Linked DNA regions of Exiguobacterium sibiricum 7-3. The protein of the gene in region 2 interacts with the protein of the main gene of each other region in a pairwise test. Links are inferred from orthologs where the notes say so. Each region holds a gene or a part of one and is shown on either strand. Other genes may lie near its edges.

Region 1 (3,438 bases), 290 kb from region 2 along the record:
GCTTTCAGACCGTTTGATTCGTCGATGACCTTTTGAGCCGACTCCTGATTGTTCCAGAAGTCCGGATACGTCATCTCATTTTCAAGCTCCTCAATGCGTGAGATTTTGTTCTCGAGATCGAGCGATGCTTTGTATTCAGCGAGTTTCTTTTCCATCCACTCGGCGGTATTGCGTATTTCTGCTAATTCCATTGTGTTCCACCTTCTCTTTCCGTCAAAAGAGGCAGGAATCTCCCGCCTCTTTCAGCCGCTTCGTCACTTATGCCTGACGGCCGTGACAGTTCTTATATTTTTTACCGGATCCGCACCAACATGGGTCGTTACGTCCGATTTGTTCATTTGGATTTTTGCGGACCGGCGCTTTTTTGACGACCTTGTCCTCTTTTCCGGAAACCGCGACTTCATCTTTGACGACTTTCTCGCGTTTCAGGTTCGGATCAAGATCCGCACGGAGAACGAACTGTGTCACTTCTTCCGCAATCGCTGCGTTCATCGTGTCAAACATCAGCGAACCTTCCGATTGATACTCACGAAGTGGATCGTTTTGACCGTAGGCACGTAAATGAATCCCTTCACGCAATTGATCCATCTGATCGATATGGTTCATCCAGTGCTGGTCGACGGCGCGGAGAACGATGACTTTCTCGAACTCGTCAAACGCTTCAGCCGGTACTTCCGAGCGTTTGTGCTCGTAATGGGCAAAAGTCCGTTCTTTTAACAGTTCGATGATTTCTTCGCGTTCCTTACCGAACAGATCCTGTTCCGACACTTTTTCTTCGAGCGCAAGCGTTTGGTTGGCCCATTCCGCTAATGCACCAATGCTCCACTCTTCCGGAACGAACTCGATTGGCGTGTACTGATGGACACCGGCTTCAATCGTCTGTTCGATCATCGGACGGACGATATTTGAAACCGACTGGGCATCAAGAATCGCAGCCCGGTCCGCGTACATGACTTTCCGTTGGTCCGCCATGACGTTATCATATCCGAGAACCTGTTTCCGGGCATCGAAGTTATTTCCTTCGACCCGTTTTTGTGCCGATTCAACGGCCCGTGAGACCATCCGGCTTTCGATTGGTTGGGAATCATCCATTCCGAGACGATCCATCATCGATTGCAGGGAATCCGATCCGAAACGGCGCATCAATTCATCTTCAAGTGACAGATAGAACTGCGATGCCCCTGGATCCCCTTGACGTCCGGCACGACCACGGAGCTGATTATCGATCCGGCGGGATTCGTGACGTTCTGTCCCGAGGATGTAAAGACCACCTTTTTCGATGACCCCTTGTCCCAGCTTGATGTCGGTACCACGACCGGCCATGTTCGTTGCAATCGTTACCGCGTTCGGTTGTCCCGCATTCTCAACGATTTCCGCTTCCCGCGCATGGTTTTTCGCATTCAAGACTTCGTGGCGGATGCCGCGTTTCTTAAGAATACTGCTGAGGAGTTCAGACGTCTCGACCGCCACTGTACCGACAAGGACCGGTTGTCCTTCGCGGTGGGCACGTTCGATTTCGTCCGCGACTGCCGCAAATTTCCCGTTCATCGTCTTGAAGATCAAGTCCGGCTGATCGTCCCGGACGATTGGTTTGTTCGTCGGAACCGGTACGACATGCATGTTATAGATGTTACGGAACTCTTCTTCCTCGGTTTTCGCTGTCCCGGTCATGCCGGCAAGCTTCGTGTACATCCGGAAGAAGTTTTGGTACGTGATCGTCGCAAGCGTCATTGATTCACGTTGAATCTCGACGCCTTCCTTCGCTTCAATCGCCTGGTGCAGCCCTTCCGAATAACGGCGACCTTCCATGACACGTCCCGTGAACTGATCGATGATCATGACTTCGTCTTCACGAATCATGTAATCGACGTCCCGGTGCATGACTGAATTCGCACGGAGCGCAAGACTCAAGTGATGGTTCAAAGCGATATGATCGAGCGCGAACAAGTTATCGATGCCGAAATATTTTTCAGCACGGTCGATGCCCTGTTCCGTCAGTAAAACACTTTTCGTTTTGATGTCGACGGTATAGTCTTCATCTGCTTTCATCATCTTCGCGAACATATCTGCCTGCGAATAGAGTGCTGTTGATTTTTCGGCAGAACCGGAAATGATTAGCGGTGTCCGCGCTTCATCGACAAGAATCGAGTCGACTTCATCGACGACAGCAAAGGACAGCGGACGTTGCACGCGGTCTTCTTTATAGAGGACCATGTTGTCACGCAAGTAATCAAATCCAAATTCATTGTTCGTTCCGTATGTGATGTCACAGTTGTAGGCCGCTTGTTTCTCTTGGCGCGACATGCTCGACAAGTTCAGACCAACTGATAAACCGAGTGCTGCATAAAGTGGTTCCATGATGTCCCGGTCACGTTTCGCCAAATATTCGTTGACGGTGATGACGTGGACGCCGTTTCCGGCGAGGGCATTCAAATAGACAGGAAGTGTCGCAACAAGCGTTTTCCCTTCCCCGGTCTTCATTTCAGCGATATCGCCGTTGTGCAGGACGTATCCGCCAATCAGCTGGACACGGTAATGACGCATCCCGAGGACACGTGTTGACACTTCACGACAGACCGCAAAAGCTTCCGGTAAAATATCATCGAGGTCTTCCCCGTTCTCAAGACGAGTCCGGAATTCGACCGCTTTTCCTTCTAATTCTTGATCCGATAAGGCAGCCACTTGTGCCTCAAATGATTCAACGGCATCCGCCGCTTTTTCTGCTTTTTTCAGAACACGTTTTGTCGGTGCGAATAACTCTTTTAGAAAATTAGCCATGCCTTACAGTCCCCTTACTTCGAACGATTCTTAAAACGAACAGAATTCCGAGATTTTTCCTTTATTCAGTGTACCGAATACGCCGTCAAATTTCAACACGCGGACCATCCGGGTCACGGGAAATCCAACTTTAGTCTGAGACTACTTCTATTCATGAATAGTTTTTTATCATACCAAAAGAGGACTTACTCCGTGGAGTAAGTCCTCTGTAGATTCATTATTCTGGTTCAATCAAGCCGTAACGGCCATCTTTTCGACGGTAGACGACGTTCGTGTTACCCGTTTCAGCGTCTGAGAAGACGAAGAACGTGTGACCGAGCATGTCCATTTGAAGAATCGCTTCTTCCGTATCCATCGGCTTGAGTGTGAAACGTTTTGTCCGAACAAGTTCGAGTTCCGCTTCATCCTCTTCGTAGACAGGTGCTTCTGCCTCCGGTCCTTCGAGCGTTTTGAAGTACTCCCCAATACCGCCTTCTTTGGCACGGCCTCTCCGGTTGATCTTCGTTTTATGTTTCCGGATTTGACGTTCGAGCTTATCGACGACGAGGTCGATGGCTGCGTACATATCGCCATTGACATCCTCTGCGCGAAGCAAGAGGTTTGGCATTGGAATCGTCACTTCGACTTTTTGTTTCTCATTGTTGACTTTGAGATTGACAT
Region 2 (3,248 bases):
GCTTGGTTTTACGATTTCAATTGACGACTTCGGCACCGGCTATTCTTCCTTGTCCCGACTGGCTGATTTTCCGATTGATACGCTAAAGATTCCACGCGAGTTCGTCGAAAAAATCCAGCCGGCAACAACGGGCTACTCGATGATCTCTTCGATCATCCACTTGGCGAAATCGCTTGAGCTCGAAGTCATCGCGGAAGGAGTCGAGACGCTGGAACAGGTCAATGTCCTCAATCGGTTGGAATGTTCACGGATGCAGGGGTATTACTTCGGTCGTCCGATGCCGCACGAACAGATTCCGGCGTTGTATCAAAAATAGGCAATCCCTTCCGTATTATGCGGAAAGGATTGCCTGTTTTTTTGTTCTCACTTGAGTGTTGTTGAGACCGAAACGCCTTTTTCGAGGACGTCGCGTTTCCCGTTCAGGACGTCACTGGTCAATAATTCAACGGACTCGAGCGGTTGTTCGATGATGAAGCCAAAGTTACCGGTCCGTGTCTCGGACGGCGCGTATGTCGTCGCGAGTGACTCGAGGTAGACATCGTCCCCGATCGTCTTCTCAGTCTTAGCGTCGAGTTTAAAATGGGCAACAGGGTTAAAGGTGACCGGTTCGTCACCTGTATTCGTGATTGTCACACGCGTCTTGACGAGGTCGAAGGATTCGTCATGGGTGAAGCCGTGGAAAAAGTCAATCATCCCGTAACTGGGACGGGCATGGAACACCTTCATTTCTTCAATCTTCATCGTGATTGGTCCGATGGTTCGTGTCACATCAGGACGGACGATTTGTTTTAATGTCAGTTCACCTTTATCGTCGGATACCGATTGGTTGACGGTCGTCAGTTTACGGTCATCTGGTAATTGCGGGTTCGGGACATACGTGGCAGACTTCTCGATCGATACCGGTGTCTCCTGTTTCGGGACCGATTTCTCTGACGACTTTTCTTGTATGGTGTCTGGCGCATTGCCGCAACCCGAAAGAATCGTCCCGAGCATCAAGGCAGCAAGTATCTGTTTCATGGAAAGTCTCCTTATTTCTTCGATTTCAACAGATCGAAGATGATTTTGGCGTGATCCGTATTATCGACTTGACCGGCGAATCGTTCTTTCGCTGGACCAAAGGCATAGACGGGGACATCTTCCCCGGTGTGTCCACCTGTCGTCCAGCCTGTGTGTGAGCGCTGATTGAAGATATCTTCAATCGCATTATCGACGTCTAGTACTTTCTTCGACTCCGCGGCACGTGAAACGGACTGGATTTCGTCTTCCGTCAAGGCGAGTCGATTTTGGTCGATGTACGTCGTCAAGGTTTTCCGGACATCTGCGCCTTCAATGATTTTTGCCGCCATGAAGTCCGGCGTCTTTTTCGCAGCCTTGATCGGCTCGGCGAACCAGTTGTAGATGCCGTCTGCTCCGATCGAGTAACCACCGGTCGAATGGTCGGCTGTTGCGACGACGAGTGTGTGTTTATCTTTTTTCGCAAAAGCGATTGCTGCTTTGAAGGCCCGTTCGAAGTCTTCCATTTCACTCATGGCACCGACGATGTCATTGTCATGACCGGCCCAGTCGATTTGGCTTCCTTCGACCATCAGGAAGAAACCTTTTTTGTTCGAATCAAGACGTTTGATGGCCGAGTTCGTCATCTGTTCGAGAGATGGAACGGTATTCTCGCGATCGATTCGTTTTGGCAATCCTCCGTCCGCGAACAGACCAAGAACTTGTTTGTTCTTATCCGCCTGCATTTGATCAAGATCCGTGACGTAGCTGTAACCGTCTTTCTTAAACGATTTCGTCAAATCGACATCCGGGCGGACAAAGTTCGATTTCCCGCCGCCGAGGAGGACGTCAATCTTGTGTTTGCCATTGACCCGCTCCTTGAAATAATCGTCGGCGATGGCGTTCATGTTCTTGCGATTCTCGTCATGCGCCCCGAACGAGGCCGGCGTCGCATGCGTGATTTCGGATGTCGCGACGAGTCCTGTCGATTTGCCGCGTTGCTTCGCCGCTTCGAGAACAGTTTTGACTTCTGATTTGTCGTTATCGACCGCAATCGCTGCATTATATGTTTTGACACCGGACGACATTGCCGTCGCGGCAGACGCCGAGTCGGTGATGTTTTGCTCCGGGTCTTCCGGATAAGTCATCTGTTGACCGACAAGATATTTATCGAATGCTGTTTTCTCAGCGATTGGCGTCGTTGGATCGTTTTTGAGATAACGGTGAGCAGACGTATACGAGACACCCATCCCGTCTCCAATCAAAAAGATGACGTTCCGGATTTCCGGGGATTTGGATGATTTTGTTTTTGCCTCGGCGTCATCTGTCGAGATCATCGTGCTAAGGGATAATGTCGATAATGCCACAATCGGGATGATTCGTTTCAACTTCATGGATGGTTCCTCCTTCAGGAAAATGAGTACGGTTCAGATCTACAGGACTAACTCTAGCTTTGGACTGTAAAACGAACGTTTGACCGGTGTAAAGTTTTGTTAAGAATCAAAGTTTAAAATTTACGTTGGACAGATGGACGTTAAGTTTGATGAGTAAAAAAGAGTCAGAACGGTAATAAGATAAGAAGTGGTTTTGAAACATTTTCCAGTGACAGATCGTAAAGAAAGATAATCTGTTTGAAGGAGGAATGACGGTGAAGAAGACAAGGTGGATGACGATCGGGCTCCTCACGGCAACGATTGGATTAGCAGGGTGTAATGACCAGACGATAGAAGATGGTCAAGGGGAGAACGGGTCGAAACAGCTTTCGAATACGGAGTTGCTGAAAAAAGCATCGAATGCGCAAGAAGACATTAAATCGTTCCGGATGGAAGGAACGACGGCATCGGATGTTGGCGACATGACGGTGGATCAGAGTGTAACGGTCGATCTGATTCAAGAACCGCTCGCAATGCATCAGACAGTTAATATGAAAAACCCGCAAGATGGAAAAGATCTTCAGGTGGAAAGTTATATCATGGATGATAAGTTGTACCTCTCTCAAAATGATCAGTGGTTTGTTCAGGATGCATCCCAACTCGGTGAGATGATGAATCAGATGAAATCAACCGTCTCAACAGATAAAAACCTGCAATTATTGAAAAAATATAAAGACAGCTGGACAGTTAAAAAGAGCGGTAACGTCTATCAAGTAGATGTGGATTTAAAAGGGGATCAGTTGAAAGCGTTTATGAAGGATTCCCTGGAACAGTCCGGGCAATTTAATCAAATGAAAGAGGTCATGGATCAAATTGAGTATA

The links.
Region 1: the proteins of P402_RS0102820 (region 2) and secA interact in binary tests that used the Escherichia coli proteins (3 or more experiments, as listed by UniProt). The link is inferred for Exiguobacterium sibiricum 7-3 from one-to-one orthologs.

Annotation. Positions count from the first base shown.
Region 1 is NZ_KK211190.1:635,852-639,289, reverse strand. The notes cover bases 19-3,121. They hold secA (preprotein translocase subunit SecA), read right to left. Parts: upstream 2,779-3,121; coding sequence 259-2,778; downstream 19-258. Other genes in these bases: hpf (ribosome hibernation-promoting factor, HPF/YfiA family), read right to left, coding at 2,996-3,121; prfB (peptide chain release factor 2), read right to left, coding at 19-191. In the rest of the region: more of prfB, read right to left, coding at 1-18; more of hpf, read right to left, coding at 3,122-3,438. UniProt on the Escherichia coli protein: Required for protein export, interacts with the SecYEG preprotein conducting channel.
Region 2 is NZ_KK211190.1:344,576-347,823, forward strand. The notes cover bases 209-3,121. They hold P402_RS0102820 (alkaline phosphatase), read right to left. Parts: upstream 2,388-3,121; coding sequence 1,029-2,387; downstream 209-1,028. Other genes in these bases: P402_RS0102810 (putative bifunctional diguanylate cyclase/phosphodiesterase), read left to right, coding at 209-316; P402_RS0102815 (DUF4352 domain-containing protein), read right to left, coding at 364-1,017; P402_RS0102825 (DUF6612 family protein), read left to right, coding at 2,636-3,121. Outside these bases: more of P402_RS0102810, read left to right, coding at 1-208; more of P402_RS0102825, read left to right, coding at 3,122-3,248.